2 regions of the Jeotgalibacillus sp. JSM ZJ347 genome follow, and region 2 is predicted to be linked to the other one. Evidence: riboswitches for the same ligand, from Rfam matches in the RefSeq annotation. Region 2 holds a riboswitch; the other holds the start of a gene.
The links. Region 2 has a riboswitch for FMN ahead of ribD (bifunctional diaminohydroxyphosphoribosylaminopyrimidine deaminase/5-amino-6-(5-phosphoribosylamino)uracil reductase RibD). Riboswitches for the same ligand answer to the same signal wherever they lie in the genome.
Positions count from the first base shown of each region.

Region 1 (12,538 bases), on a different contig from region 2:
ATGCGACTTATATACTTGGTACAGGATTGCCTCTTAGAGAAGTAAAAGAGGGTAAAGACGTAGGATTCCGTTCACAGCTCTTAGGTTCTGTTCACCAGGTGGAATTCTTGGTAACACCAAAGCACCAGGGTAAAAAAGTAAATATCAAGTTTGAAGAAGTAAAAGTGTATCCAGAGGGATTCGCAGCGTTTATTAACCTTGTTATGGACAATGAGGGCAAAATCATTAACCGTGACCTGATTGACAAGCAGATCCTGATTCAGGATATCGGAGGATTATCAACAGATATCGCTGTTATCCGCAACCGTAACGTTGATGATGACAAAGCACAGGGCTTTAATCTCGGCGTGTCTGAATCACTAGAAGCAATTCGTGAAGAAATCCGCTCACGTCATGGTGTAGAGCTTGATACGCGCCGAGATGTAGTAGACATTATCACAAAGAAAAATGACCGTAACCACATTATGGTGAAAGGGTCACGTACAAGTGTGCATGACATTACTGACCGCATCCTTCTTGACCTTGCGAAAAAAGAATACCGTCACCTTCGCAACGTATGGGCTAAGAATTCGCAGACAGAGATCTGCTATTTTGTCGGCGGTGGTTCAATGGTGTTAAAAGACTACCTGAAGACGCTTAACAACAACCTGGATGGCTATAACATCGACTTTTTTGAAGACGAAAAAGAGAGCATCTGGATGATGGCAAACGCTTATCACAAGCTAATCAATGACTTTGTGCGCAGAAATAGTAAGGAAGCTGCTCCTAAGAAAACTGAAGCGAAAGCAGCTTCAAAATAAGGTGTATTAAATGAGTGGGTCGATCAAGAAGGGACAGGCGATTACATTTCGCCTGCCTTCTGATACACCGGACCATTTGCTGCGGGAATTGCAAAGACTGAAAGAAGCTGAGAAAAGAAATTTCTCAAGTAAAATTGCAGAGTTTGCACTTGAAGGGCTGGGTAAACATTCGCAGAAAGAAAGAGAAACAATTACCGTCCCAATCCCAAAACAGCTATCCAAAGAACAGCGGGCATGGCTCAGACATGCACACTCTGAAGCCTTACTCGGTAACATTGTCTATCAGCTTCTAAACGATCCTGTCAGAGCAACAGCGATCCTGGCATCAATGAACAGCACTTCTTTATCAGTAGATGAAGCACTCTACCTGCAAGAAGAAGAAACACTGGTTGAAGAGACTCAGCCTGCACAACCTGCAAAAGAGCCTGATTTCGACGACCTGGATCAGATAGACTCTATCGAAATCGAACGTGAAGAAGTCGAAGAGGAAAAAGAAGAAGACTTAGACGATCTTTTAGGAAGTTTCTTGGATAAAATGAATAAATAAATGATTAAAAAGGAATCTATTGGAATAGATTCCTTTTTAATTTATTAATTAATTTGCATATTTTATAAAAATATTAATTAATTTATTTTAATTAGCACGGAAAAAGCTTAACTAATTATTAAATTAATATAAAGCGCAGCGGAACGTAAAAGGATGAGACCACTTGAGCCCCACCCTTTTTAAAATGAACAATTCTATTCTTCCTAACGACCCTCTTCTTTCATCTTCCTGCGGCGACTATTCATAAATAAAATAACAGCTCCGACAGTAGAGAAAAATAACACCATATAATCAAACGGTACTGGATCATCATTTGTCACAATCAAATAAAAAATTCTGATTGAATTAATCAGTAAAACCACACTTAAAATTAAATCAAGTTTTCTTAAGTCCACAATGTACCCCTTTCGATGTTACTTATCCACATGTGGAAAACGTTTTGCGATTTCAACAATCACCTGAGACGCTTTTTCCATGTTATCCACAGAGATATACTCAAATTTCCCGTGGAAGTTCTCTCCGCCGGTAAAAACATTTGGTGTTGGCAGCCCCATATAAGATAGCTGCGAACCATCTGTACCACCACGAATTGGCTCAATGATTGCATCAATACCAAGTGAATTCATTGCTTCTTCAGCAATATCCACAATATGACGCACAGGTTCAATCTTTTCGCGCATGTTATAGTACTGATCTTCAATTGTAATGTCCACAGTTCCATCACCATGCTTTGCATTTACTTCATCTGCTGCGCGCTGCAGTGTAGACTTACGTTTCTTAAACTTCTCACGATCATGGTCACGGATAATATATTGGAGCTCCGTTTTTTCAACATCACCATTCATCTGCATTAAATGAAAAAATCCTTCATAACCGGCTGTAAACTCAGGTGCTTCATCTAAAGGAAGCATCTGATTCAGTTCCATCGCAATCTTAAGTGAGTTCACCATCTTGTTTTTAGCAGTGCCAGGGTGGACGTTTGTCCCGTGTATGGTCAGCTTTGCACCGGCTGCGTTAAAGCTTTCATATTGAAGCTCTCCAAGTGGACCACCATCAATTGTGTAGGCATAGTCAGCGTCAAAGCGCGTCACATCAAACTTGTGAGGGCCTCGGCCGATTTCTTCATCCGGCGTAAAGGCAACGCGAATTCTACCATGCTTGATTTCAGGATTCTGGATCAGATGCTCCATAGCAGTCACAATCTCAGCGATACCAGCTTTATTATCCGCGCCTAAAAGCGTTGTGCCGTCTGTGGTAATCAGAGTGTGACCTTTATACTTGCTCAGTTCCGGGAACTCAGCAGGGGACATCGTTACTTTGTCATTTAACTGAATATCTCCACCATTATATTCAACAACCTGTGGATTTACATTCGTCCCGGTAAAATCAGTTGCAGTATCCACATGGGCAAGGAAGCCGATTGTTGGAATATCACCTTCTGTATTTGCAGGAAGTGTGGCCATCAGGTATCCGTATTCATCTACTTCAACTTCTTCAAGACCAATTTCTTTAAGCTCTGTTTCTAAATGTCTAAGCAGATCCCACTGCTTTTCAGTGGATGGTGTTGAAGAGGAATTCGGGTCAGATTGTGTATCGATTTTTGCATATGTAATCAAACGGTCCATCAATTTCTTTTGCATGAGACAACCTCCAGGATTTTTCTTTATTATAGCATGTAAAAGCACCAGTCAGGAAAATGCCCGGCTGGTGCTTACTTGTTAAACGGGTCCTGTCTGCATTGACTGCTGACGGATCCACGGTTTTAGTTTTACGAATAAAGGAATAAACAGTGCTGCCACACATGCTGATTTGATTAAGTTGAACGGAATAATTGCGCCAGTTGTCAATCCTAACTTAACAGCTGGATCAAGCATGTAATCCATTCCAAAGAACCACGCATATGCAGGCAGAATTAAAAAGTAATTCAATACTGCAAGCAGCAGAACCATTAATACAGTCCCTGCAACAAGGCCTTTAGCAAGTGCACCTTTTGTTTTACGCTTGTGGTAAAAGAATGCGACTGGCAGGATAAACGCACAGCCTGCAATAAAGTTCGACAATTCGCCAATTGGCACGCCACTGCCTTTAAAAAGGTAGTACAAAATATTCTTTAATGCTTCAACAATTACACCAGCCATTGGCGAAAACATAATTGCTGCAAGTAAAGCAGGCACGTCACTGAAGTCAATTTTCAGGAAATCCGGTAAAAACGGAAGTGGAAAATTGAGCATCATCAGTAAGAATGCCACTGCGCTAAGCATGGATAGCTTAACTAAAAGTTGTGTGTTTTTTAACATGAGTAGCTCCTGTCCTCGTTCCACACAGAAGTTTCGGCACCCGTACACAAATAAACCCTGCAGATTCGGCGTAATCAGCAGGGAGAATTCAGCACGAAATAAAGGGTCAGCTTTACGCAAATCCCTCATCAATGCCTCCATCTTCTCCCATCCAGACTATACTGTCGGCCTCCGGTTTTCACGGAGTCAGCAAATAGCTCCCTATTCGCTCGCGGGCTCACTCTTACATTTACCGCCGGTCGGGAATTTCACCCTGCCCTGAAGATGGAACGATATTTAGTTTAGGATTTTAGTATAGCGTAGAGTGAATGGTTATTCAATTTAAAAGTTTTGACTCTGTATTACTGGCCGGTGATTTCCGTTTCAGGGGGACTTCGCGGCCGGGCGCTGAGCCATCAGGCTTCGCTGTGATCGTCTCACCTGTCCCTTCCTGCTACAGGAGTCGCCCCCTTCCACTCCAATCACCGGCTGTGCAAGTACAATGAGGGGTTTGAATACAATATTTCTTAATGGCATAGTAGAAAAACGAATGCTAAATTTCGCTATAAAAAAGGATTATCATATTAATTGATCGAATATTACGGAGAACGAAACAAATAGGGAGGATTTTTAGAGATGATTAACTTCAGACAGCCTGATGTCGAAAACTTTTTTCAGACGTTTGGCATTCAGACATTTACAGTAAATAAAGAGGAAACGCAGCTTGTTTTCAGTACAAATTTGAATGGTAAATATAATCTCTGGGCGATGGATCTGCCGAATGCATTTCCCTATCCGCTCAGCTTTTATAATCAGAGTTGTTCAGAGCTTGCATATGACAAGCAGGGGCGATACATTCTTGCGGTGATGGATCAGGATGGTGATGAAAATGGTCAGATTTATGCAGTACCGCCAACCGGAGGCAGCTTAGAGCCGCTGCGCACACATGAAGGCGCACGTCATATGGGAATGAATCTGAGCAAAGACGGTGAGAGACTGTATTTTACTTCTACAAAAGAAGACCAGACTTATCTGAAATCCTATTGCTATGACATCAAAGAACAAGAAGAAAAGGTGATCCATGAAGGAAAGGATGCAGCAACGTACCTTACAGCAAAAAGCCCGAATGAACAGGCAATTGTCTATGTAAAACATTATGCAAATACATACGTGCTGGCATTCGTTAAAAAAGACGGTCAGGAAGTATATCTGACCCCGGACCGTGAAGAGCAGCATACAGTTTCAGGTATAGAATTTGTCTCAGATACACTGATCTATTTTACAACGAACTACGGAGAAGATTTTTCTTACCTGGCTCGATTTAACCTTGAACACGAATCCTTTGAAAAAGTTGCAGCGATTGAAAAAGAGGATTTCGATGACGTCTACTACGATCAATCATCAAACAGTCTTTATATCAGAGCTGAAAAAGGTGTAAAAGATAAGTTGTATCAGTTTGACTTGAAGGAAGAAACGTTAGATGAAATTGATATCCCAACAACTGAAATTGCAGGATTGAAGGTAGCTGATTCCGGCAACCTTTATCTCTCAGGCAGAACGGCTGTGAGACCGGCAAACATTTATATGAGAAAAGACGGTCAGTGGAAGCAGCTGACAAAATATAATGTGCCAGGTGTGAAGGAAGAAGAAATGGCAGAGCCGGAGCTTCATACTTATAAATCATTTGATGGTCTGGAGATTGAAGCACAGTTCTTTAAAGCGAAACCTGAAAACAGCAATGGTCACGTCATTCTGTGGCCACACGGCGGACCACAGGCAGCAGAACGTGCAACATTCCGTTCGCTATTTCAATTCCTGGTCTACCGAGGCTACAGCATTTTCGCACCCAACTTCCGCGGTTCAACCGGATACGGCCTGAAGTTCTCGAAAATGGTTGAAGGTGACTGGGGACACGGACCACGCCTTGATAATATAGAAGGGCTTGAGTATCTATTTAAAAAAGGACTCGCAGACCGCGACAAAGTCCTATTGATGGGCGGAAGCTATGGCGGTTATATGGCGCTGCTTCTTCACGGTCGTCACGCAGACTACTTCAAAGCAGTCGTGGATATCTTCGGACCAAGTAACCTGTTCAGCTTTATTGAATCAGTTCCTGAACACTGGAAGCCTGTAATGAAACAGTGGGTAGGCGATCCGGTAGAGGATAAAGAAAGGCTCACAAAAGATTCACCGATTGAGTACCTGGATTCCATGACAAAGCCAATGTTCGTCATCCAAGGCGCAAAGGACCCGCGTGTTGTGAAAGCGGAGTCTGATCAGATTGTTGAAGCGCTTAAAGAAAAGGGTCGTGATGTGAAGTACCTTGTATTGGATGATGAGGGGCACGGGTTTTCGAAGAAGGCGAATGAGATGAGGGTTTATGAGGAAGTGCTAAGGTTTTTTGACGCGTATATAAATTCATAAGAAAAGGGCGGGGACTATTTGTCTCCGCCCTTTTCTTATGAAGAAGTAACCTTTGAAGGCTGGAAATCTTGCGGGTGTGTATCAAACATCTTCCAAAGAATCTGCTGACCTTGTGAATATTCAGAGAGCACCTGATCCAGACAAGTATCACAATTTTTTATAAATCCTCTCCAGTTCATCGAAGTGTAATAGCGATATAGTCTGTCGGCAAAGTCAGCATCATGAGAATCATATTCTATGCCTGTCCCCGTGTTCATGCCTTTTTCACCCATAAACGAACCTGCAGTGAAGATCTGCGGGATATAATGAATGATCCCATCATAAAACTTATTACCCATTGCCTGTGACAGGAGTTTATCTTCTTTGTAGATATTATGCAGAATATCGGTTTCTTCTATAAATTGATAACGTTCATTTGGCAGATAAGAGCCGTGAAAAAAAACATTATAAATCTGCTGCTGCTGACAAAAGCGCTCAAGATTTCTACCTGTCTTTTGCATTCTGCCATTATAATGAAGTTCAAATCTTGGATCATTTGCCAGCTTTTTAATCAGCGCCATATTCATACTTTCATCTCTAATCATGCCCCAGTATCGAATTCTTACAGGATACTGCAGCCTATTTTGCTGATTTCTAATATCTCTTTGCAGAAGTGCTTCAGCTATCAGATTGTGTGAAGTGTATATGTGATCATATGAAGGCAGGAATTTTCTGAAACCATCAGAGCTGACAAAGGTTACTTGTGAGTGCTTAACCATTCGGCCCACCAGCCACTTATACCACAAAAAATTCTCATGGGTCGGATCTCTGTAATCGTAAATATATTTTTTCCGGTAAGTTGTCGAAAGAAGGTCCTGTATAAGGAAACCGGTTGCTGTATTTAGGATAATTAAGAAATCAAAATTTTCATTTTTGATCAGCTCCAGTGCATGTCTGCGATAGTTGATAAAGCCTCTCATTTTTTTAGCTTTTGTCACCTCGTCTTCCTGCATATGTGTAAATTCATGAAGTGTGATATCCTTTTTAACCTCGCCATCCTCTTTTCCGTCTCGGTTCCAGTAAAGCAGGTGAATATCATGCTGATCCGTGCTCAGGTTGCTGAGATAAAAATCAATGTAAGGCATAAATTTTATTTTTTGTACGCCCAGCAGCAGTATTTTCATCAAACCACTCCTTATTTTATATCATTTTGTTCATTATAAAGAATAAAGAGGGAAAATAGAAGGAGTTTACAAAAAATATTCTACATAAAGAACAAAGGGTGTAGAATTTTCTTCAGTAATGGATTACACTAGTATCAGATTACATAAGCCGTGAAGCGGTCAGGAGGACATATATGATGAATAAAGAATCTGGTTTTTCAAAGGGATGTGTAATAGGTATACTTATAACAACACCTTTCTGGCTCGTTTTGATGATTGTGGTCAAGAAATTATTATAGAAGAAATAACGTATAAACACGTAAAAAGTAAGATTGAAAAGAAAATTGCATAATATTGTTGCTTTTAAATAAAATCCGGTTTACAATATGGAAAACGTTCTTTTTAAAGAACATAAAATCCGGCGAAAGCGGATTTATTTTTTACTTCATTTGTTCTTTATCGAGAATATAAGGGTGGAGGTAAGAAGCATGAGAATATTAATTACAGGTGGAGCGGGCTTCATCGGCAGTTCGTTATCTATGAAATTACTAGAAAAGGGGTACGACGTGAGGGTCATCGATAATTTGTCACCACAGATCCATGGAGAAAATCCTCAGCAATCTGAATTATTTCAGCGAATCAAAAATAAGGTGGAGTTCATCTCAGGTGATGTAAGAAACAAAGAGGACCTTGAGTTGGCAGTAAAAGATGTGGAGGTTGTTGTGCATCTTGCTGCTGAAACAGGCACAGGTCAATCAATGTATGAAGTGGAAAAGTACATTGATGTCAATATTAACGGCACAGTTAATTTGCTGAATGTAATAGCTGCCAATCGTCATCAGATCAAAAAAATGGTTGTGGCATCATCGAGAGCTATTTATGGTGAAGGGAAGTATAGGTGTGAAGAGCACGGAGAAGTATTCCCGGATAGCCGTTCAGATGAAGATTTGTCAAAAGGGGATTTCTCGGCAAAGTGTCCGGTATGTGCGCGTGATGTAAAAGTGCTCGCTACTTCTGAAGAATCCCGCATCAACCCGCTTTCGATTTATGGTTTCACAAAGTATGGGCAGGAAAATCTGGTTATGCTGACAGGAAAATCATTAAATATTCCGGCAGTGGGGCTCAGATATCAAAATGTATATGGTCCGGGTCAATCGCTTAAAAACCCGTATACAGGAATTTTATCTATCTTCTCAACAAGAATTAAAAACGGTAATGATCTGATGATTTTTGAAGACGGGGAGGAGAGTCGGGATTTCGTCTTTATTGATGATGTGATAGACGCTACGGTCAAAGCGATTGAACTGGATGAAGCAAATCACCGGGTGTTTAATGTTGGAACTGGAACTGCAGTCTCTGTAACAGAGGTAGCACGTGCGCTTCTTCATCATTACAAATCAGACCTGTCGTATCACATAAGTGGTCATTACAGACTTGGGGATATTCGTCATAATTTTGCTGACTTAACTCAAGTGTCTGATGCGCTTTCATTTACACCTTCTTATTCTTTTAATGAAGGAATTAAAAGATTTACAGAATGGGTTAACAATCAGGAAGTTGAAGAAGACCGTTATGAGCATGCCATGATGGAAATGAAAGCAAAGGGTTTATATAAATGAAGACGATGTACAAAGGCAAAAGAATATTGATGATATCAGCGAATTTTTTCGGTTATGAAAAAGAAATCCGTCAAAAACTTGAGTCCTTTGGCTGTGAAGTGGACTACTTTGATGAACGTCCTGAAAATGATTTTCTGACAAAATCTCTGATCAGAGTCAATCGTAAGCTGCTGGCGCCAAAGAACAATGCCTATTACAGCAGAATCATAGAGCAAACCATAGACCGGGATTATGACTTCATTTTTATCATCAAAGGAGAAGTCATATCAAAAAAGCACATAGAGCGTTTAAAAAACGCACATAAGCATGCAGCATTTATTCTTTATTTATGGGATGCACTTAGCTATTCTCCTAATTCGAAGGCAATTAAAGAGATGTTTGATGCAGTCTATACATTTGATCAGGATGATGTGAAGCAATATCGTGATATGCACTTCAGACCATTGTTTTTTATTGATGACTACAGACGATCAGCAGAAGCAAAGGTCATTCAGGACATTGATGTTCTCTTTATAGGTACAGTCCATACTGACAGGTTCAGCGTGTTGAAGAGAATTGAACAGCAGCTTAAGGATAAAAACCTGAACTTTTACTTTTACCACTATTATCCGAGCAGAAAGCTGTATTATCTGAAGTGGCTGCGTGATAGGGATATCAGGCGGTACGGAAAATCAGAATTGAAATATGACAAACTTTCAAAGGAAAAGATTACACAGCTTTTTAACAGGTCCAGAGTCATAGTTGATATCGAAAGACCGAAACAAAATGGTCTGACAATGAGAACAATTGAAGTGTTTGGTGCACACAAAAAGCTGATCACAACAAATGAATCAATTAAAAATTATGACCTTTATAACAATCAGAATATGTACATCATAGACCGTCATACTCCTGTGATTGATCCGGCTTTCATCTATCAGGAGTATGTAAAACCTTCTGAAGAAGTGTATGAAAAGTATTCGCTGGATGAGTGGCTGCATGATATCTTTTTTGGTAAAAAACAGTTAAATCACGACATTGTGCGTGTGAAATGAGGGGAGAATCATTCTATGAAAATCATAAAGACCAGATTTGAGGATGCACTGCTTATTGAGCCGAATATGTTTGAGGACAGCAGAGGATATTTCATGGAAAGTTATAAAAAAAAGCTCCTTGAAGAGCATGGAGTGGTAATGGACGTCGTTCAGGAAAATCATTCACTTTCAAAGCATGCGGGAACACTAAGAGGGATGCATTATCAGCTTAAATCAAAAGCACAGGCAAAATTGTTAAGGGTCACAAATGGTGCGATCTATGATGTGATCGTGGATATCAGAAAGAACTCTCCTACATTCGGAGAGTGGGAAGGTTATATACTTACCTCGGAGAATAAGAGGCAGCTTTTGGTACCTAAAGGATTTGCTCATGGTTTTTGTACACTCGTAACGAATACGGAAGTACAGTACAAGGTTGATGAGGTATATTCACGGGAACATGACCGGGGGTTTGTATGGAATGATCCTTTAGTCGGTATTAACTGGCCGTTTTCGAATCCGGTTTTATCAGATAAAGACAGTACTCACCCGTTATTTGATCAGGCAGAATATGATTTTACGTGGGAGGGGGTTAAAGCATGAGATATCTTGTTACTGGTGGTGCCGGTTTTATTGGAAGCAACTTTGTCAAACATCTTTTGAATGACAATCCGGATCATTTTGTGGTCAATCTTGATGCGCTGACTTATGCAGGAAATCTCTATAACCTTAAAGAGGTGGAAGAAAATGAGAATTATGTATTTGTCAGAGGCAGCATTGAAAATAGAGAGCTGACAGATCTGATCCTCGAGCAATACAGCATTGACACAATCGTCAATTTTGCAGCTGAATCCCATGTGGACAGAAGTATCACAGGACCGGATGTTTTTGTAAAAACCAATGTACTTGGTACGCAATGTCTGCTTGATGCGGCAAGATCATATGGTGTCAGTAAGTTTGTCCAGGTTTCAACTGATGAAGTGTATGGAAGTCTTGGAGAAACGGGATATTTTACTGAAGAAACGCCTCTTTCACCCAGCAGTCCATATTCAGCCAGTAAAACTGCAGCTGATTTACTGGTCAAAGCCTATCATGAAACATATGGAATGAACGTCAATATTACAAGGTGTTCAAATAATTATGGGCCGAACCACTTCCCGGAAAAGCTGATCCCGCTACTGATCACCAATGCACTGCAGGATAAGAAGCTTCCGATCTACGGCGACGGCAGTAATGTAAGGGACTGGCTTCATGTCAGAGATCACTGCAAAGCGATTGACCTTGTTGTACACAAAGGAAGACCTGGAGAAGTTTATAATATCGGCGGTCACAACGAGAAAACAAATAATGAAATCGTTCAGATGATTACAGATCAGCTGAAGGTATCAAAAGATCTGATTACTTACGTAGCTGACCGTCCGGGGCATGATAAGCGTTATGCAATCGATCCGGCTAAGATTACCGCTGAACTCGGATGGCAGCCATCTTATTATTTCGAAGAAGGACTGAAAGAAACAATAGAATGGTATCTGGAAAATGAAGGATGGTGGAGAAAAATTATGAATGGCTCATATACAAACTATCGTCCAAAGAGATCCGGTGATCAGTTATGTCCCCATTAAAAGTACTCGTGACAGGCAGTAAAGGTCAGCTGGGACAGGAATTGTGTCACGTGCTGATCAATGAAGGGCATGACGTAACCGGTCTCAGCAGAGTTGAACTCGACGTCACAAATGCTGAAGCCGTTCTCAATATGCTGAACCGCTGCCAGCCTGATATCGTCATCCATACTGCAGCTTATACAGATGTTAACCGGGCAGAAAAAGAGCCGGAAAAAGCTTTTCTCGTTAACAGTCTCGGTACAGAAAATGTTGCCCTGGCAGTAAAACAAATAGGAGCGAAAATGGTCTATATCAGTACGGATTATGTATTTGACGGAACGTCGCAATATCCAATCCGTGAAGAGGAAGCTACAAATCCGCTCAGTATCTATGGGAGATCCAAATTATTAGGAGAAGAGCATGTCAGAAGGATTTTAAGTCATTACTTTATAATCCGTACTTCATGGCTTTATGGCAGATATGGAAGCAATTTTGTGAAGAAAATCCTCGAAGCGGGTGATCATGCGAAGACAGTTACTGTTGTCAACGACCAGTTCGGCTCACCTACGTACACGGGTGATCTGGCAGATGCAATAGCAAAGCTGATTGTCACTGATCAATTTGGTCTTTATCATCTGTCGAATTCCGGCAGCTGCTCCTGGTACGAATTTGCCAGGGAAATTTTTTATCTGGCAGGGAAGGATGTGTTAGTCGAGCCCTGCAAGACAGAAGAGTTCAAAAGCCCTGCAAAACGTCCAGCCTACTCAATTCTCGAGCACAGCAGGTGGAGAGACAATGGTTATGCAGAGATCAGGCACTGGAGTGAAGCACTCGAAGAATTTCTGGCACACTATTTGATTTCTTCATAAAAAATCGTCAGAGAGGGTGAAGATCATGAGAATGGATAGAGAAGGGGAAGTTCCTGCACCAGTTGCAGTGACTTATAAAGCGCCGGTCAGAAAAAAAGTCCATATGATGAGCAAGCATAAATCTTATCTGCTGGTGAAAAGGGTCATCGATGTATTAGGGGCATTGGCAGGTCTGGTGATTTTATCTCCGCTTTTTTTATGCATTGCTGCAACGTATCTTTTCGGTGAAGGGAAAGGTCCTGTAATG
Region 1 covers NZ_JBISEN010000002.1:306,107-318,644, forward strand. The annotation lists gene ACH6CZ_RS07370 (Alp7A family actin-like protein) at 1-800, shown strand, start outside; gene ACH6CZ_RS07375 (hypothetical protein) at 811-1,347, shown strand; gene ACH6CZ_RS07380 (hypothetical protein) at 1,551-1,742, opposite strand; gene pepT (peptidase T) at 1,761-2,987, opposite strand; gene ACH6CZ_RS07390 (ECF transporter S component) at 3,066-3,644, opposite strand; FMN riboswitch at 3,780-3,914, opposite strand; gene ACH6CZ_RS07395 (S9 family peptidase) at 4,260-6,047, shown strand; gene ACH6CZ_RS07400 (glycosyltransferase family protein) at 6,083-7,210, opposite strand; gene ACH6CZ_RS07405 (SDR family NAD(P)-dependent oxidoreductase) at 7,678-8,808, shown strand; gene ACH6CZ_RS07410 (WaaS/CpsH family glycosyltransferase) at 8,805-9,842, shown strand; gene rfbC (dTDP-4-dehydrorhamnose 3,5-epimerase) at 9,858-10,424, shown strand; gene rfbB (dTDP-glucose 4,6-dehydratase) at 10,421-11,443, shown strand; gene rfbD (dTDP-4-dehydrorhamnose reductase) at 11,431-12,291, shown strand; gene ACH6CZ_RS07430 (sugar transferase) at 12,395-12,538, shown strand, end outside.
Region 1: another riboswitch for FMN. It lies ahead of ACH6CZ_RS07390 (ECF transporter S component); the one in region 2 lies ahead of ribD (bifunctional diaminohydroxyphosphoribosylaminopyrimidine deaminase/5-amino-6-(5-phosphoribosylamino)uracil reductase RibD).

Region 2 (12,538 bases):
ATAAATGACCTTCATATACTTTTTTCATGATTAATTCCTCCTAAAGATTCAGCATGTGTCCAAGCTTGGATTTTTTTGTTTCAAGATATTTTGCATTCTGTTCTTTTGTCGGCATCTGAATGGCTACACGGTCTGTTACTTCAAGACCATAGCCTCTAACACCTGCAATCTTTCTTGGGTTATTGGTTAACAGTCTCATTTTTGTTACACCAAGATCCTTTAAGATCTGCGCACCGATTCCATAGTCTCTCAGGTCAGCTGCAAATCCAAGTTTGTGGTTTGCCTCAACTGTGTCCAGCCCTTCTTCCTGAAGTTTATATGCCTTCAGCTTATTTACAAGACCAATGCCCCGGCCTTCCTGACGCATATAAAGAAGTATCCCGTTACCTTCACGCTCAATTTGTGACAGCGCTGCATATAGCTGAGGACCGCAGTCACAGCGGTTTGAACCGAATACATCACCAGTCAGACATTCAGAATGAACTCTGACAAGGACTGGTTCACCCGCTTTAATATCGCCTTTTACTAATGCTACATGCTCCTGACCGGTCAGAATTTCAGTATAAGCAACTGCCTGAAATTCACCAAATTCAGTGGGCATAAATGTTTCAACTTCTCTTTTTACTAACTGTTCTTTGTTTCTTCTGAATGCGATTAAATCTTCAATGGTAATCAGCTTTAGATCAAACTTTTTAGCGATTTCCTGTAACTCAGGAACTCTTGCCATTGTACCGTCTTCATTAATAATTTCACATATCACCCCAGAGGGCTTTGAGCCGCTTAATACAGCGAGATCAACAGCTGCTTCAGTATGCCCCGCTCTCTTCAGGACGCCGCCCTTTTTTGCAACAAGTGGAAAGATATGACCAGGACGCTTGAAGTCAACTGCTTTTGCCTCATCATCAATTAAAGCCCTTACTGTTAAAGCTCTTTCCGGGGCACTGATGCCGGTTGTAGTGTCTTTATGATCCACACTGACTGTAAAAGCAGTACCGTGTGAGTCTGTGTTTGTATCAGTCATCGGTTTCAGCTGCAGCTCTTCAGCTCGCTCTTCTGTAATTGGTGTACAGACCAGTCCGCGGCCTTCAGTAATCATAAAGTTGATCATCTCAGGAGTTGCTTTTTCAGATAATCCGATAAAGTCGCCTTCGTTTTCACGATCCTCATCATCAACAACGATCACCGGCTTACCGTTTCTGAGATCTTCTAATGCCTCTTCAATTTTATTAAACATTTCATCATGCCTCCCGTGTCATTACATAAAACCATTTTCTCTTAAATATGATTCATCGATTCCATTCGATTGCGGCTGCATTAAATTCTGAACGTATTTTGCAATCATATCGCATTCAATATTCACTTTACTGCCAGGAGACTTCGAAGCGATAATTGTGTCATCCGCTGTCTGTGGGATCAGAGAGATCATAAATGCATCTTTTTTAACATCAAATACTGTTAATGATGTCCCATCTACTGCAACAGATCCTTTCATCATAAAGTATTTAATCAGTTCATCGGGTACCTGAATATAAATATAAATTGCGTTTTCTTCCTTTTTCATGGATTGGATGACTCCTGTACCGTCTACGTGTCCACTGACAAAGTGCCCGCCAAATCGTCCCCCGGCAGCCATCGCGCGTTCAAGGTTAACCTTCGATCCTTTCTTTAATTCGTGTAATGTTGTAGATTTCATCGTTTCCGGCATGACATCCACTGAAAACTGATGAGATGCCAGGTCAGTAACGGTCAGACATACGCCGTTAATCGAAATGCTGTCTCCGATCTTAGCGTCATCAAGAATTTTATGGGATTCAATCGTCAGGATCATTGAATTCCTGCCTCTTTGAAGGTTGTGAACTGTCCCAACCTCTTCAATTAAACCAGTAAACATTTATTCATCTCCCTTTGGACTTGCGATGATCTTAAGGTCAGATCCAATCATGTCTGTCCGTTCGATTCTCACGTTGATGGCTTCATCCATTTGCTCAATCCCCAACCCTCCGATGACTCCTTTCGCACGCTGACCGGTAATCATCTTCGGTGCAATATACGTGATAAAGCGGTTAACCGCTTTTGAATGTATGAATGAGGCGTGAATTTCACTTCCTCCTTCAACATATACCGAATGAATATTCTGCTCGAACAGATAAGTCAGAACCGGCTGAATTTGAATGGTGCCTTCATCCATCCTATGGATAGTTACATCTTTAAGATGATTCAATTCACGTTCCAGATGGCTGTCTGCATTGTTGCCGCATATGATGTGAACTGGTGATTTTTCGTCATGCAGCAGCTTAGAATGAAGAGGAATTGAAAGGTGCGTATCAAGCACTATCCTAGTCGGGGAGACGCCACCTGAAGGAAGCCTGACAGTTAATGAAGGGTTATCATATTTAACTGTATTCACCCCGACCAGAATGGCATCATGCAGGTGTCTGTCACGATGAACATCTTCTCTTGCTTCCGGACCAGTCACCCATTTGCTGTGACCGGAATTTGTAGCTGTTTTTCCATCAAGAGACATAGCTGTTTTTAGTGTGACAAATGGCTTTTTATGCTTCATGGCATAAAAAAAGTATTCATTCAGAGAATCAGTTTCCGGTTGACAGACCCCGGTAATCACTTCTATACCGGCATCTCTTAACCTTTTAATGCCTCTCCCCGAAACTTTAGGGTTCGGATCCGTACTACCGATCACAACTGTTTTTATTTCCTTTTCAATGATCAGGTCGGCACAAGGTGGTGTTTTACCATAATGGGAACATGGCTCAAGCGTTACATAGATCGTAGCACCTTTTGCATTGTCTCCAGCCATCTGAAGGGCATGAACTTCCGCATGCGCTTCACCAGCCTTCAGGTGAGCACCCATTCCAACGATTTTTCCATCTTTTACCACAACACTACCTACAGCAGGATTAGGAGTAGTCTGACCCTGTGCAGCCACAGCAAGACTAATTGCAGTTTTCATCCATTTTTTATACAAAAATATCATCTCCCTGTAACGCCCATACGTAACTTGAGGGATAAATACAAAAAACTCCCGCTTTATACGGGAGTTTGTTCATGACGAAATAAGCGTTCAACATTTCTGATAAACGCAATTCCTTTCTCCCATCCAGACTTTAACTGTCGGCTTTGGAGTTTCACCAAATCCACCGGTAACACCGGGTCACGGACTAAGAGCAGCTGCTCATCACCGCCGGTAGGGAATTTCACCCTGCCCCGAAAGGTACGTTATACTATTGTCTTACTATTATGTCGGATTTCGCTTACATTTGTAAAGGAAACAGTGTTCAATACGGCATTCTTTCTGAAAATTCTTTTCTCTTTATATTGATTAAAGTAGAATTAAAGTATAAACAATTCTTTAAGGAGGGCTGTCATATGAAGGTTTTGCTCAAGGATGCAGTCGTTTATCCAATTACTGCTTCAATGATTCAATACGGTGATGTATTAATAGAAAACGGGATCATCAAAGAAGTGAATGATACAATTTCAGGTCATGTTGATGCAAAGGTGATTGATTGCTCCGGGCAGCATTTAACACCGGGGTTAATAGATGTGCATACGCACCTTGGCCTGTATGATGAAGGTACCGGCTGGGCTGGCAATGATGCAAATGAATCAATTGAGCCGATGACCCCGCATATACGTGCAATTGACGGGGTATATCCTCTCGATGAAGGCTTTTTCAATGCCCGTTCACACGGGGTGACGACGGTGAATATACTGCCGGGAAGTGCGAATGTTATCGGAGGAATCACAGCCATTATTAAGACTGACGGGAAAACCGTACAATCAATGATTGTGAATCCGGAATCCGGGCTTAAAATGGCACTTGGTGAAAACCCGAAACGGATGCATTCCAACGGTTCAAATGATTCTATTACACGAATGGGTATTATGGGTATGTTAAGAGAACAGCTGTATCTGGCAAAAAACTTTGAAGGAACAAATGACCTTCGTCTCAGTGCCCTTCAAAAAGCTTTAAACAGGGAGATTCCTGTAAGGATTCATGCTCACCGTGCTGATGATATTGTAACAGCCATCCGACTGGCAGAAGAGTTTGACCTTGATCTGCGAATCGAACATTGCACTGAAGGACATTTGATCACAGAAGAAGTGAAGCGCTCAGGGGCTAAGGTTTGTGTAGGACCAACATTCACACGCAAGTCAAAGGTTGAGCTGAGAAATAAATCGTGGAAAACCTATCAGGTTTTATCTGACGCCGGAATTGAAGTCTCCATTACGACAGATCACCCTTATACACCTATACAATATTTGAACGTATGTGCAGCGATCGCCGTCAGAGAGGGTTTGTCCATTCAGGCTGCACTTGAAGCGATTACCATTAACCCTGCCCGCAACCTTGGAATTGATCAGAAAATCGGCAGTATCGAGCCTGGCAAAGAAGCTGATCTGGTCTTGTGGAGCGAGCATCCACTTCATTTTATGTCCTCTCCTGTATTCACGATGATAAAAGGTGAAATCGTCTATCAGGTGTGAAAAAAATATTTTTAAATAAGGCAAAAAAACTATTCTCAAACCAATTAAAATTTTGTATGATTTAGATGCAAAGATGTAGAAGAAACTGAATAAGTTTACAATACAAAGATGCCATAAGACTGTCATATGAGTCTGTTATGGAGGGAAGGCAAATGGTGCGCCACCAGCTGACCAGCTGGTTCTAGTGGGTTCGATTCCCACCCCGAAATTTTTTATGAACGCAATGAAAAATTTCGAGGGTGGTGTTCTACAGGTCCGTTTAGGATACTGCCCTTTTTTGGAGGGCAAAACCATGATAAAAAAACGTGACGTACACGAAAGCCAGGCGCTGTTTGAATTAATGACACATCCCGACGTATTCCCATATGTCAGACAAAAAGCATCATCGTCTGAAGAATTAATGTTCATGATTAAGCAAATGATTGAGGCAGAAGAACGTGGAGAAGTGATTTCACGGACAATTCTTGATGAATGGGGAAATCCTGCTGGTACGATCAGCTTATTTGACGTGCACAATCATAGCGGGTTTTTAGGCACCTGGCTAGGAAAGCCGTATCACGGCCTGGGTTATAATCAGGCTGCAAAAGAAGTTTTTTTTAATGAGCTCTTTTATGAACTTGGAATTGAAAATGTCTATCTGAGAATCAGAAAAACAAACCTGAGATCACAAAAAGCTGCTGAAAAATTGCCTTATGTAGTCTCTGCCAATGAAATGAATAAAGCTTTATATGATGAAATTAATAAAAATGAGAATCTCTTTAATCTGTATGTCATTTCAAAAGACTTATATACACTTGTCCATATGCGTACTCATGATGAAACTGAAGATGCACTCGAAGCATAAAATCACCGGACGTTTGCCCGGTGATTTTTTTTATGCTCTATTTAAAGCGGTGATCATATCCTCTTCATCATTTAAAATTTCAACCGCTTTATTGTTCAGGTTCTCATGGTCGAGTGCCAAAACCAGCACTTCCGCCACATCGCTTCTCGTAATATCACCCTGCCGGTCAATAAGCACTTCAGCAGCTCTGATTTTACCTGTCCCTTTTTCGTCAGTCAGCAGCCCGGGTCTGATAATTGAATAATTTAATCCGCTTTTTTCGAGATGCTGATCAGCTGCGTGTTTCGCTTCATAATAAGCTTTCATATCATCACCTATGTCCATGGATGATAAATCACCTGCGCCAATCGCACTTAGCATGACGAATTTTTTTACTCCTTTTTCAACGGCCAGATCAATTGCTTTGATCGCTCCTTCTTCATCTACAGACTTAGTCTTCTCAGGTCCGGTATGACCACCTGACCCGGCTGCAAAAATCACCGCATCGACTTCATCAAATGCTTTTTCAAAATCACCTTCGAGGTCGCCGAGTACAGGCAGCCCTCCCAGCTTTTCAATTTCTTCAAACTGTGATTCCTTTCTGACCATGCCTCTTGCATAATATTTATTTCTTTTTGCCAGCTTATCAATTGTCAGTCTTCCGGTTGTACCATTTGCTCCTATTACTAAAACATCCATCACATAATTCCTCCAATTCATATAATGCTTTTCTTTTCCCGATCTGAATCTACATAAACAGCTGATCTGATACAAAAAACAGCAGACAAGTTAATGTCCGCTGTTTTTAGATAACCGGGTAATTTCTTCAGCCATCTGACTGATCGTATAAGATGTTGGTGCTTCATCCATTTTTTCAATCATTGTCCACTGCTGATCTCTTAACTGTCTGACAGCAGTCAGCAGTGTTTCAGTCGTTAATTCTTCTTCTTCAAGCTTTAATGCGAACCCCTGCTGAACAAATGAGTTTGCATTTAATATCTGGTCTCCCCTGCTCGCTTCTTTTGATAGCGGAATCAGGATCATCGGTTTTTTTAATGCCAGAAATTCAAATATAGAGTTAGAACCCGCTCTTGAAATGACTAAATCAGATGCAGCAATCAGGTCAGGTAATTCGTTTGAAACAAATTCATATTGAATGTAGTCCGGATGATCATGTTCGATTACATTCCCTTTTCCACATAGATGTATAATTGAATAATGTTCAATTAATTCAGGAAGTGCATTACGTACGGTGTCATTGATTCCTTTTGCACCAAGACTTCCACCCATAATCAAAATAACTGGTTTTTTCTGATTAAGTCCGGCAAACGTCATGCCTTTTTCTCTTGTTCCGCTGAAAAGCTCCTCACGGATTATGGCTCCTGCACACGTGGATTTTTCTGCAGGGACATATTGAAGTGTTTCTTTAAAAGTAGTGTAAATTTTAGTTGCAAAAGGCATAGCCAGCTTATTTGCTAGTCCCGGTGTTACATCAGATTCATGAATCGCCACTGGCACACCAGCCATTTTAGCTGCAAGTAACACCGGAACAGAAACAAATCCACCTTTTGAAAAAATCACATCAGGCTTGATTTTTTTAATTTTTAAGTAGGCTTGTACAGTTCCTGCTAGCACACGGAAAGGGTCTGTAAAGTTTTTCATAGAGAAATATCTTCTTAATTTCCCACTTGAGATCCCGTGATAGGGAACATCCGGGAATTTTTCAGTTATAATCTCTTTTTCAATTCCATCATGTGAACCCATATAGGAAACCTGCCATTTATTTTTCAGAAATTCAGGGATGAGTGCAGTGTTCACAGAGACGTGACCTGCGGATCCTCCTCCGGTAAATAATATTTTATTCATGTGATACTCCAATCTAAAAGTTCATTACCCATCTATTATACCTGAATCATTCGAAACGAAAAGAGCCGTTTCCCTTTATGATTGAATCTGCTACATTCAACCCACTCATCACGACCATTGGAGAACCTCCACCCGGGTGAGTAGACCCGCCGGTATAATATAGGTTGTGAATAAATTTACTCTTATTCCCCGGTCTTAAAAAAGCATCTTTCATTGAGTTGGATGAAATACCATAGATTGACCCTTTATATGCATGGAATAAATGTTTCAGTGTATCAGGTGTAAATACTTTCTCACATTCAAGCTGTTCGCAAATTGGAATCCCCTTTTTTTCAAGTGTACGGTAAACCTTTTCTTTATATGAATGAATATCAGGTATATTTGCGGCCGGTGCATTGACCAGAATAAATAAGTTACTCCCTTTGGTTACGGTTCTGTCTGTAAAAGCACTGTGGCTGATATAGATTGTTGGATCATCAGGCATTTTTTTATGTTTGAAAATATCTTCAAATTCCTGATGATAATCCTCAGTAAAATAGACCTGATGATGATGAATGTCAGGCTGAAATTCCTTCAGACCTGCCAGAATCACAAAAGCAGAAATTGAAGGTTCATATTGATCAAGCTTATGATCCGGTAAGCCTGGACGATCAAATTCTTTAATCAGATTTTTTGTGGAAGTGACATAATCGCCGTTAATCACAATATGATCGAATTCAAAAGTTCGTCCGCTGTCTGTTTTTAACGCATATGCAATTTTGTCTTGTATCATCAGTTCCTTAACGGTTTCATTGTAGATAATTGTGCCACCAAGTTTTTTAAATACGTCATCATATGCCTCAGCAATTTTTGTGTTTCCACCTTTTACGGTAAAAACACCTGACACCATTTCAAGGTATCCAATCATCGCAAACGTTGCAGGGCTTTGATAAGGGGACGAACCAATATATGTAGCATAGCGGTTAAACACCTTTTGCAGATTAGGGTTTGTGAAGTATTTCTGGTTAAAATAAGCCAGTTTTTCAAACGGTCTCACACGCATAAACGCTTTTGCCGTGTGAGGGTCCATAAAATCTTTCAGTGAAGTAATGGCTTTTGGGAAAAAAGCCTTTTCAGAGATTTTATACAGCCGTTCGATTTCCTTTAAGTAATCCCAGTATACTGGTGCAGCTTCAGGGTCAATTTCAGCGAGCTGTTTGATCATTTCGTCAGGGTGAACCGATTGTATAAAAACAGACCCGTCTGAAAAAACGTTTTTTGTATGACGCTCAAGTCTGATAAAAGACAGGTAGTCTTTCAGATCGAATCCGGTTTCGTTCAGAACATTTTCAAAAACCCAGGGCATTGTAATGGTATTTGGTCCAAAGTCAAAATGGTAATCTTCCATTTTAACGGGCATCATTTTTCCGCCAGGATGTCTGTTTTTTTCAATAATCGTCACCTGATAACCTTTAGACTGTAGTCTGATCGCAGATGCGAGTCCTCCAAGACCTGCTCCGACGATACAAATCTCTTTCATCTGTAGATTCTCCCCTTCCACGTATAACCACTGCCGCTTATCCCTTTAATTGCTGCAGTAAACAAAAGAATGACTAATGCGATTGCAGATAAAGGCATGAGAAAAAAGTGAAGTTTTGACTGGCCGGTGGCTACATCGATTAAAAACGTCTGTAAATAGATGATGAGCAACGGAAGACACCACAGCCATTCCTGACCGATCAATCCGTATATGAAGCTGACAAGCGGGAAAAAATAAAAGCTGATATAAAACAATGCGACAATCACCGCTACAAGAATAGATCGTCCGAGTCCGGTGAAGATGTTTTTAGTAAACCCTTCCCATACTTCTGCATTTGTCTCATACATATCACATGAAACTGAATTCGTGATATTGCTTAATATACACCTGTAACCATTCCGCTTTAAAACCCTTGTCAGATGAATATCCTCCACCAGCGAATTTCTGACGGTTGCATGCCCCCCTGAATCCAGATAAGCACTTTTATCAAATAACATAAATGCGCCGTGAGCTGCAGTAAATGCAGGTTTTGTTGACAGATTAGCTACAGCATTAGGTAAATGAAAAAATACGAAAAAATGCTGCAGTGGAACGAGTAGCTTTGCTAGAAACGTTTTCGTCGGAAACTGGGGAAATCCCGTAATGAGGCCGGCTTTACGTTTTTTTAGAAGATGAAGTGCTTTTGACACTGCATCCGGCTCCATTCTCACATCCGCATCAATGAAACAGAGGTAGTCCCCTGTTGCCTCTTTGCTTAACTGATGACAAGCATACACTTTCCCCACCCATTGCTCAGGCAACGGATTTCCCTGAATAATTTTAATTTCACTGCGGAACTGCGCTAATATGCTTTCAGTCCGATCTTCAGAGTGGTCATTTAACACGATAATTTCTTTGTTTGAGTAGGAACTATCTAATATGGATTGAATGATTCCCGCTGCATTGTCCTCTTCATTTCTCATCGGAATTAAAAAGGAGACTTTAGCCGAATGGTCATCCATTCTGTCCTTTAATCTTGGCATCGTAACAATATTAAGGATTGTCAGAAATAAAAAGATCAATAAAATACACACATAAGCAGCCACGTCACAGTCCTCCTTCAGCCGTTTCAAACCTACTTTCTTTTAAAAACCTCCAGCCATTCACTAGATGTTTTAAAACCTTTAACGAATTCTTTATATCGACTCAAGTCCTCATTAATGATATCTGCCTTCATCAGATCCAAAGATTGCTCAAGTGACTGCCGTAGAACACTACTTTTTTCTGTTCTATCGAGACTGTTTATCTTTTCAGGTTTAATCGAAGCCCCTATTGAGATAAATAGCTCAGGCCGCTGGTCGTGACGAAAAGTATAACTGGCTGAAACCGGAATAATCTCTGCTTCCGGATTTTTTTCTGCCAGATATGCAGGACCATTCATAAATGAAAGCGGACGTTTATCCTGATGCTCTTCTTTACCCTGCGGAAAAATCCATACAGATTTTTTTTCTTTCAATAACTGATCAGCGAACTGCAAGCTTCTGATCAGGGATTTTGGTGAATCAGGATCAACCGGAAATGCACCGATCTTTGAGAAAAAAGTAAACTTCTCAATCCCATCTTTACTCATCATGGCGTAGGCGTCTTCATTTATTAAATACCGGTTAAGATAAAAAACAATTAAACCATCCCACCAGCTCGAATGATTCATAATATATAGTTTCGCTTGATCAGAGGGCTGATGCTGATTGTGGATATAAACCCTGTAAAAATGTTTCTTCAATTGCCATGTTAAATACTTTCCAAGCATATATTCAGTTCTCGAAGATTTATTGTTCATCGGACTCTCCTTTTCATCACTGAATAAATGAGATATGTGATCAGAAGCCCTGCTGCAGTTGCAAAAATAGCAAAATACAGCTGATATACAAACGCAGTGACAACAAACATAATAATCATCAGGAAATACAGCCAATTTGTGCGTTTAGTCCATGTTTCATCAGATGGTGGAGCCGCCATAAAATAAACAATGATTTGAATAATAAATGATACATAAAACCAGGCGATAAAATTCTGTGTCGGTATATCATAATAAGGGCCAGTATCATCCCAAACCCAGTACTGCTTTGCCTGATAAGCAACGGGATCTATGATTAAATCCATACAAACTGCTAAAAGAGATGTGACAAATGCAAAGCCGAGGCCTTTTAACAGGCTTTTTGGCTGCTCCAGTAAACCGGTCATTAAACTGAGTGAAGTAAATATGACCATGACCCAGGCAAACCCGATTGTAAGTGGAACCCCGAAAACCTGTATGCCAAAATCCTGTTCGTAATGATACGCCCCAAAGATGATGCCATATTTTACACCAAGCGATTCAGCCCACATAGTAAATGCCATAATCACTATGCTAATGATTAATCCTCGCAGATTACCCAGGACCTTCATTCCATAATAAATAGACAGAATGCCTGCCAAATATAAAAATACTGCATTTGCCCACTCCAGAAATGGAGGCAACAAGTCAAATGCAACTAATATAACACCTATTCCGTACCACACTAAAAAAACCTTCCAGACAATATTCATTCAATCACCTTCCAGACCTTTTCGATAGTTTGTTATGTTATAATGCTCTGAGGTTTAAAATACCAGTCACTTCAGGTGTAACAGAAAGAGAGCCGGTTTTTTATGGAGCAAACATTTAATTTGAAACAAAAGCTGAAACAGTTTTCAATTATTCTGATCCCGATCCTTGTCACTCAACTAGGCTTATTTGCCATGAATTTCTTTGACACGATTATGTCAGGACAATACTCAACCGCGGATCTTGCAGGTGTGGCAATCGGGTCCTCACTCTGGATGCCGGTATTTACCGGACTATCCGGTATCCTGCTTGCAGTAACGCCTATTGTCGCACAGTTAATTGGCGGAAAAAAAGAAATGTATGTAAAAAACACAGTCATTCAGGGTGTGTACTTGGCAATTATTATGGCAGTCCTTATTTTAATCGTCGGTTTGATTGCGGTTAACCCCATTCTCTCTGTGATGAATATAGAAAATGAAGTCCGCAGAGTTGCAGGTCTTTATCTGGCTGCGCTCGCTGCAGGGATCATCCCCTTGTTCGTCTACAATGTCTTACGCTCTTTTATAGATGCGCTGGGTTTTACCAGAGTGACGATGTATGTAACGCTTATGTCTCTGCCACTTAATGTTGTATTTAATTATATTCTCATTTTCGGAAAGCTCGGTTTACCCGCTCTTGGGGGTGTAGGTGCAGGTGTAGCTTCAGCAATTACTTACTGGCTGATCTGTATCATTTCAATTGTCATCGTACACCGAAACCGTCCATTCAGCGAATATCATGTATTCAGGAACAAGGTAAAAGCTGACTTTACAAAATGGAAAGAAATTTTGATCATTGGTATTCCGATCGGGTTTTCCATTTTTTTCGAAACAAGCATTTTCTCTGCTGTCACGCTATTCATGAGTGTTTATACGACGGAGGTTATCGCTGCTCATCAGGCAGCTATTAATTTCTCATCATTCTTATATATGATTCCTCTTAGTATATCAATGGCGCTCACAATTGTCGTTGGATTTGAAGCAGGGGCAGGCAGAATGAAAGATGCAAGAACTTATAGTTATATGGGTGTGTCAATTGCTGTACTCATTGCTGCAACTGGCGGTGTACTGACATTTATATTCAGAGACGCTGTTGCAGGTATTTATGTAACGGATCAGCAGGTAATCAGTCTTACGGCACAGTTTCTGATATTTGCAGTATTATTCCAGTTATCTGATGCAATTCAGGCACCCGTGCAGGGAGTGTTAAGAGGATATAA
Region 2 covers NZ_JBISEN010000001.1:566,125-578,662, reverse strand. The annotation lists gene ribH (6,7-dimethyl-8-ribityllumazine synthase) at 1-28, opposite strand, end outside; gene ACH6CZ_RS02985 (bifunctional 3,4-dihydroxy-2-butanone-4-phosphate synthase/GTP cyclohydrolase II) at 41-1,234, opposite strand; gene ribE (riboflavin synthase) at 1,256-1,891, opposite strand; gene ribD (bifunctional diaminohydroxyphosphoribosylaminopyrimidine deaminase/5-amino-6-(5-phosphoribosylamino)uracil reductase RibD) at 1,892-2,992, opposite strand; FMN riboswitch at 3,100-3,234, opposite strand; gene ACH6CZ_RS02970 (amidohydrolase) at 3,385-4,506, shown strand; gene ACH6CZ_RS02965 (GNAT family N-acetyltransferase) at 4,799-5,350, shown strand; gene ACH6CZ_RS02960 (SDR family oxidoreductase) at 5,381-6,028, opposite strand; gene ACH6CZ_RS02955 (undecaprenyldiphospho-muramoylpentapeptide beta-N-acetylglucosaminyltransferase) at 6,119-7,195, opposite strand; gene ACH6CZ_RS02950 (phytoene desaturase family protein) at 7,242-8,714, opposite strand; gene ACH6CZ_RS02945 (glycosyltransferase family 2 protein) at 8,711-9,799, opposite strand; gene ACH6CZ_RS02940 (lysophospholipid acyltransferase family protein) at 9,829-10,533, opposite strand; gene ACH6CZ_RS02935 (carotenoid biosynthesis protein) at 10,530-11,282, opposite strand; gene ACH6CZ_RS02930 (MATE family efflux transporter) at 11,385-12,538, shown strand, end outside.